DNA from 2 places in the Schleiferilactobacillus harbinensis genome. Region 1 is predicted to be linked to the other one. Evidence: predicted binding sites of a transcription regulator. Region 1 holds the regulator's gene; the other holds the start of a gene.
What was found. The regulator HrcA, encoded in region 1, represses chaperone genes, less so after heat shock. The targets are predictions, from matches to a motif close to TTAGCACTCNNNNNNNNNGAGTGCTAA.
Positions count from the first base shown of each region.

Region 2: clpP (ATP-dependent Clp endopeptidase proteolytic subunit ClpP) is a predicted target of HrcA. The motif match lies at 1,792-1,818, and genes of this name have one in related genera.

Region 1 covers NZ_CP041364.1:982,796-986,209, reverse strand. Annotated here, with positions in the region: gene hemW (radical SAM family heme chaperone HemW) at 1-795, shown strand, start outside; gene hrcA (heat-inducible transcriptional repressor HrcA) at 917-1,981, shown strand; gene grpE (nucleotide exchange factor GrpE) at 2,003-2,662, shown strand; gene dnaK (molecular chaperone DnaK) at 2,722-3,414, shown strand, end outside.
Region 2 covers NZ_CP041364.1:303,933-307,346, reverse strand. Annotated here, with positions in the region: gene gap (type I glyceraldehyde-3-phosphate dehydrogenase) at 1-4, opposite strand, end outside; gene FMM01_RS01555 (sugar-binding transcriptional regulator) at 43-1,080, opposite strand; tRNA gene FMM01_RS01550 (tRNA-Arg) at 1,436-1,507, opposite strand; gene FMM01_RS16610 (hypothetical protein) at 1,634-1,768, shown strand; gene clpP (ATP-dependent Clp endopeptidase proteolytic subunit ClpP) at 1,942-2,538, shown strand; gene FMM01_RS01540 (MarR family winged helix-turn-helix transcriptional regulator) at 2,626-3,096, opposite strand; gene whiA (DNA-binding protein WhiA) at 3,101-3,414, opposite strand, start outside.

The DNA.
Region 1 (3,414 bases):
GTCGGTGTCCAGTCGTTTGACGACGCGGTGTTGAAGAAAATCGGCCGCACCCATCGGGCCAAGGACGTGTACACCGCCTTCAAAAATGCCCGGGCGGCCGGCTTTGACAACATGTCCATGGACCTGATCTACCGTTTGCCGGGGCAGACCTATGATGATTTTGCCGATAGCTTGCGCCAAGCGGTGTCCCTGGATCTGCCCCACTATGCGACATATTCCCTGATCCTGGAGCAGCGAACCGTATTCTATAACCTGATGCGTGCGGGCAAACTCCACCTGCCCAGCGATGACACGGAGGCTGACGAGTATGAACTGGCCATGGATTATTTCGCCGATCACGGGCTTCACCAATACGAAATCAGCAACTTTGCAAAGCCCGGGTACGAATCGGTGCACAACAAGAAGTATTGGCAGAATGAAGACTACTTTGGCTTCGGCGCCGGCGCCTGGGGCTACCTGGATCGGGATCGCTACCATAATTTCGGCCCGATTCAGCAATATCTGAACCCGTTACGGGCGGGCAAGGTGCCGGTGTTTGCCCGCCAATTGGTTTCTCCCGAGGAACAAATGGAAGAGCAGATGTTTCTTGGGCTGCGCTTGAATGCCGGGGTGGACCGCCAGCGTTTTGCCCAGCGCTTCAAGATGACCATCGAGGACGTGTACGGGCAAACGGTGCCGGAACTGGTCGCCCAGGGATTGGTCACCGATGATGGCCGCCATGTCGCGCTGACCCAGCGGGGCCGCTTCATCGGCAACGACGTGTTTGAAAAATTCTTGCTGGATGATGCCGATTAGCACCCGCACCGAAAACCTGCTAAAAATATCGCTGAGCCATTGACTTCAAAGCGCTTGGTTGGTATATTATGTAGTGTATTAGCACTCAACATCATTAAGTGCTAAAAAAGAGGTGGTAGCGATGCTGACCAAACGTGAGATGTTGGTGTTAAAGGAGATTATTCGGCACTATAACGAGAGCGGCCAACCGGTGGGTTCTAAGACCATCATGGGTTCGCTCCCGATGAAGGTCTCCAGTGCCACGATTCGCAACGACATGGCGGCGCTGGAATCGGCGGGCTTGATCGAGAAGACCCATTCGTCCTCCGGCCGGGTGCCGTCCGATACCGGCTATCGGTATTACTTGGACCATCTATTGCAGCCGACGATGGTGGATTCCGATGATTTGAATATGATTCAGACCATTTTCCGTCAGAAGTTCTATCAAGGCGATGAATTGGTGGCCCAGTCGGCGAAGATCCTTTCTGAACTGACTCACTATACAGCGATCACGCTGGGGCCGGAAGTGGGCGTCATGCGCCTGGAAGGCTTCCAATTGATGCCGCTGGGTAATCGCCGGGTCTTGGCCTTGCTGATTACCACCTCCGGGCAGGTCGTCAATAAGACGTTCGTGATCCCGGATACCGTCACTGGTGAACAGCTGGAGGCGGTGATGCGGGTGATCAATGATCAGCTGGTGGGCAAGCCCATTGCGACGGTCATGAACCAGCTGGACAGTCATTTGATCCCGCTGATCAGTCAGTATATTCACTCGCCGGATTTCTTTCTGGATGTGGTCCATGGGATTCTCAGCGAAGCCAGTGCAGACCGCTTCCATATCAGCGGCAAGATGAATATTCTGGATTACGCCCACATGGACGATGTGAATCAGCTGAAGTCGCTGTATCATCTGATCGATACAGATGATCAACTCGCGGCGCTCCTGGGGCTGAACGATCCCGATGACGACACCAAGCCGCCCACTGAGCACGGGGTGACCGTGCGCTTGGGTCATGAGTTCCCGAACCAATTGCTGGCCAACATGTCGTTGATTCGGGCTACGTACCACGCTGGCGAGTATGGGGATGGCATGATTGCGATCCTCGGTCCGTCCAGCATGCCGTATTCCCGAGTGATCGGGCTGCTGGATTTATTCCGGGATGAACTGGCCCGGCGCATTGCCGATTACTATCGGGATCACGGATAATTAACGAAGGGGTTTTGCAGATTGGCTAAGGAAAGAGAACACGAGACAAAGAAGAAGGAAGATTTTCCTTCTGAAGATCACGTGCAAGAAAAAGATACCGCGGCTCAAATCCACGCCCATGTCCAAACTGGCCGGAAGAAACAGCCGGAATCCACTGAGGACAAGGTATTGGATGAAACCAAGGCAGACCTGGATGATTTGATCAAGGGCCCGTCGACCGCCGCGTTGGAAAAAGAAAATAAAGAGTTAAAAGACAAAGTGGCCCAACTGGAAGATAAATACTTGCGGGCTGAAGCAGAGATGCGCAATATGGGCAATCGCCAGAAGAAAGAAATCGACGGGATGATTAAGTACGACGGCCAAAGATTAGCCAAGTCGATCCTGCCGGTGGCCGATAATCTGGAACGGGCCTTGGCCGCTGAAGTCAATGCGGACGGCATGGCCCAGCTGCACAAGGGTGTGGAAATGACCCATGAACACTTGATCCACTCCTTGGCCGAGAATCACATTACGGAGATCGCGGCGGCGGGTGAAAAATTTGACCCGACCAAGCACCAAGCGGTTTCCACTGCACCGGCCGACAAGGATCATCCAGCCGACACGGTCGTGCAAGTGCTGCAAAAGGGCTACATGCTGCGGGATCGCGTCCTGCGGCCCGCGATGGTCGTTGTCGCTCAGTAATACGCGTGAATTGAATAAAAATTTGAATTGTATATTGTTAAAAGTGAGGTAATTTGAGTATGGCAAAAGTCATTGGTATCGACTTAGGCACCACCAACTCCGCAGTCGCTGTTTTGGAAGGCGGCAAGCCAAAAATCATCGCTAACCCAGAAGGCAACCGGACCACACCGTCCGTTGTCGCCTTCAAGGATGGCGAGATCCAAGTCGGGGAAGTCGCAAAGCGGCAAGCAATCACGAACCCGGACACAATTTCTTCGATCAAGCGCCACATGGGTGATCCGAATTACACCGTTAAAGTCGGCGATAAGACGTATAAACCCCAAGAAATCTCTGCGATGATCCTGCAATACATCAAGAACTTCGCCCAAGATTACTTAGGTGAAGAAGTGAAGGATGCTGTGATTACCGTGCCGGCATACTTCAATGATGCCCAACGGCAGGCCACCAAGGATGCCGGGACGATTGCCGGGTTGAAAGTCGATCGGATCATCAACGAACCGACCGCTTCCGCTTTGGCTTATGGGGTCGACAAGGACGAGAAGAAAGACGAGAAGATTCTGGTCTATGATCTGGGCGGCGGTACGTTCGATGTCTCCATCCTGGAATTAGGCGACGGTGTCTTCCAAGTCCTGTCCACGAACGGTGATACCCACTTGGGCGGCGATGACTTTGACCGGCGCATCATGGACTGGCTGGTCAAGGACTTCAAGGCTGAGAACGGCGTTGACCTGAGCAAAGATAAGATGGCTTTG
Region 2 (3,414 bases), 680 kb from region 1:
TCATACAAAACTTCCTCCTTTAGGAAATTGAACAATAATATTTTAAAGGGTTGCCCCATTTAAAATCACTTTAGCTGCACCTTCATCCGTGATCAACCACGTATGTTCCGGTGCACTATGCATGTACGCCTTAATTGCTTTGCCTTTGGAAGCTCCGCCAGCAATGCAGACGACGTACGGGATTTTCTGCAAATCAGAAACTTGCAGGCCAATGCGCGGTACCTTGTAAACCACCTGGCCGGCTTCATTGAAGAAATAGCCGAAGGCTTCGCCGACTGCTTGATCCTTTTGCAACAGCTGAATCGTGGCCGCGTCCATTTCACGACGCTTGGCCATGACCAAGGCATCACCCACGCTGTGGACTACCGCAGTCGCATGACCGATCAGATCAAGGACCCGGCGTACACTCGGTTCTTTCAAAAGCGGCTCGTAAACATCGGCACTCACATTATCCGGAAGATAAAGGGCACGATGCTCGCCGCCAGTGGAACGGGCCATCTCGGCACAAATCGTGTTGGCCTGAATGTCGACCCGTTCGCCGATACCGCCGCGGGCGGGAACGAACATGAGCTGGCGGTTCTGCCCCAGCCTACGGCTAAGAGCGGTCGCCACATGGCCCATCGTGTTGCCGCCCATGACGGCAACGACGTTCCTGCCATCCGGCAGCAATGCGTTCAGCGTTTGATTCACCAGCGCACCCATCTCATCAAGAATCTTCGGCTGCGTATCGCAGTTACCCGATACAATCATGACGTGATCCACACCCAACACATGGGCTAATTGATTCTCCACATCATGAATGCCAACCAATTGATTCATGAAGTTCTCCAAGCCTTGAAGAACTTCTCGACCATGGGTGGTGATGACCATCCCGGCGGATGTTGAGTCGATCAGCCGCTGGCGACGGAGGAAATCTGTCTCCGTGCGCAGCACCCGCTCGCTTACATCCAATTCAGCCGCCAGTGTGCGGCGGCCGATCGGGGACGCCCAACTGATCATGCGCAGGACCTGATACCGTTGGCGAAGCACAGATAGGAAATCCGGCGCGAGCGCCTCGATCCACCCCAGTTCTTCGTGCACGATATCTGACCCCTCTCTGGGACGCATTATGTCCAAGGGTGTCACAGAGTGACCCGGTGAGGGGAAAATTTTAAGGGATCCACTCACTTCGGTTCTCCCTCTGACACTTATCAATATAGCACTCGCCGTAGGGGTTTGCAAGTTCAGCGCTTCTTCCTGCAAACCCCATTGGGCCTGGTTTTGGGCCACTTTTCAGCCCTTTTTTGCGCAAAAATATCAATAATTGTTCGGAATTTGCACATATTTTCAGCAGGTTGGACAAAAAACGCCCCAGTCGGCCGGGGCAGGCTGGCCGAAGCCACCAAAAAAACCGCCCACCGACAGCAATCGGTGGGCGGAACATTCTGAATCACTATGCGCTGTGGGGGAATCGAACCCTCATCTAAAGAACCGGAATCTTTCGTGCGATCCATTACACTAACAGCGCATCACTTGAAATATAATACCTGAAACCCCGAGGAATTACAAGGGGGTCGCAGAAGTTTTTCGCCAGAATCGACAGAACTTTGCTATGATGGAGTCAGTTACTGAATTAAGAAAGGAGCCTTCCCCAATGGATAAACACACTGCCGCCGAAGTGTTACATATCGTGAACGGCGTCTTGCTGATCACCACCGGTACGATCGCCATCGTCGCTGCCGGTCTAAGCTTGGCCGCCCCCAAGGACAAACATGAGCGTCGCCGTTGACGCCTGGATTCTTTCGTGGTAAATTAGCAGAGTAACTTGATGAGTGCTAATTGTGGGCATGTTGATGCCCTACCACAGTACCCAATTGCCTGTCACCATGCATCGCACCGCTGCTCGCCGCATTTTGGCTGAACCGGTCGCGGTGCGCTCTTTGAAGGAGGTTTTCTGAACCTATGTTAGTCCCTACAGTTATTGAACAAACTTCTCGGGGCGAGCGCGCCTATGACATTTACTCCCGGTTACTGAAGGACCGCATCATCATGCTGTCTGGCGAAGTAAATGACCAAATGGCCAACTCGATTATCGCCCAACTGCTGTTCCTGGATGCCCAGGATTCCGATAAAGATATCTACCTGTACATCAACTCTCCGGGCGGTGTCATTACGTCCGGCTTGGCAATCATGGATACCATGAATTTCGTCAAGGCTGACGTGCAGACGATTGCCATCGGGATGGCGGCTTCCATGGCCTCCATTCTGCTGACTGCCGGCACAAAGGGCAAGCGCTTTGCTCTGCCAAACGCCACCGTCTTGATTCATCAACCCTTAGGCGGTGCCCAGGGTCAGCAAACGGATATCCAGATCGCTGCTGAAGAGATCTTGAAGACCCGGAACAAGATCAACCAGATCTTGGCGGACACGACTGGCCAGCCGCTGAAGAAGATCCAAGCCGATACCGAACGGGATAACTACATGTCTGCTGAACAAGCCAAGGATTACGGTTTGATCGACCAGATCATGGACCGGACGCAACCGGCAGCAAAGAAGTAATTTAATCTTGGGCTTCGGCCCGACTAAAAAATAATAGCGGCGGCACATGCCAGATTCTGGTATGTGCCGCCGCTATTTTTGTTGGCGCTAGTTGCTCATCGTCGGCAGATCTTCAAAATTGCCGTCAGGAATCGCCGCCAAATGATCCCGGACAGAGGACACTGCATCCCGGACATGATTGTATTGGTCTGGGGTCAGCCCGATCCACTCCATGCACGTACCGACGCGCTCGTCGACTTTATCCTGCATGTCGCGGCCATAGGCGGTCAGCTGGACGTCCAAGCGCCGTTCGTCCCGCTTAGAGCGCTGCCGGCTTAACCAGCCGTCCTTTTCTAACCGCTTCAAGAGCGGCGTCAGGGTGCCGCTATCCAGCCCAACTCGTTCGCCCAGAGCCTTCACTGACAGCGTGCCATACTGCCACAAGGCGAGCAGCACGATGTATTGGGAATAGGTGAGGTGGAATGGCGCCAGTGCCTTCGCATAGAAGCGATTGAATACTTTATGTGCCTGATAAATGGAAAAACAGAGTTGTTCATCCAGAATAATAGGGGTTGCCATAGGCTTATGCTTCCTTTCTGTTACTGTAATTGCCTTGCCGCAAGGTATCCGCGAAGGCATTGATTTTGCGCAGCCGGTGATTGACCCCGGATTTCGACACCGGGCCGCCGGGGAGCAATTCACCAAGCTCTTTCAACGACACCTCAGGATGAGCCAGCCGGATGGTCGCAATTTCTCGGAGCGATGGGGATAACGCGCTCAGGCCGACTGTTGCTTGAATCAATTCAATGTTCTCGATCTGGCGGGCGGCAGCGTTCACCGTCTTGTTCATATTTGCGGTCTCGCAATTGACCAGCCGATTAACTGAATTGCGCATGT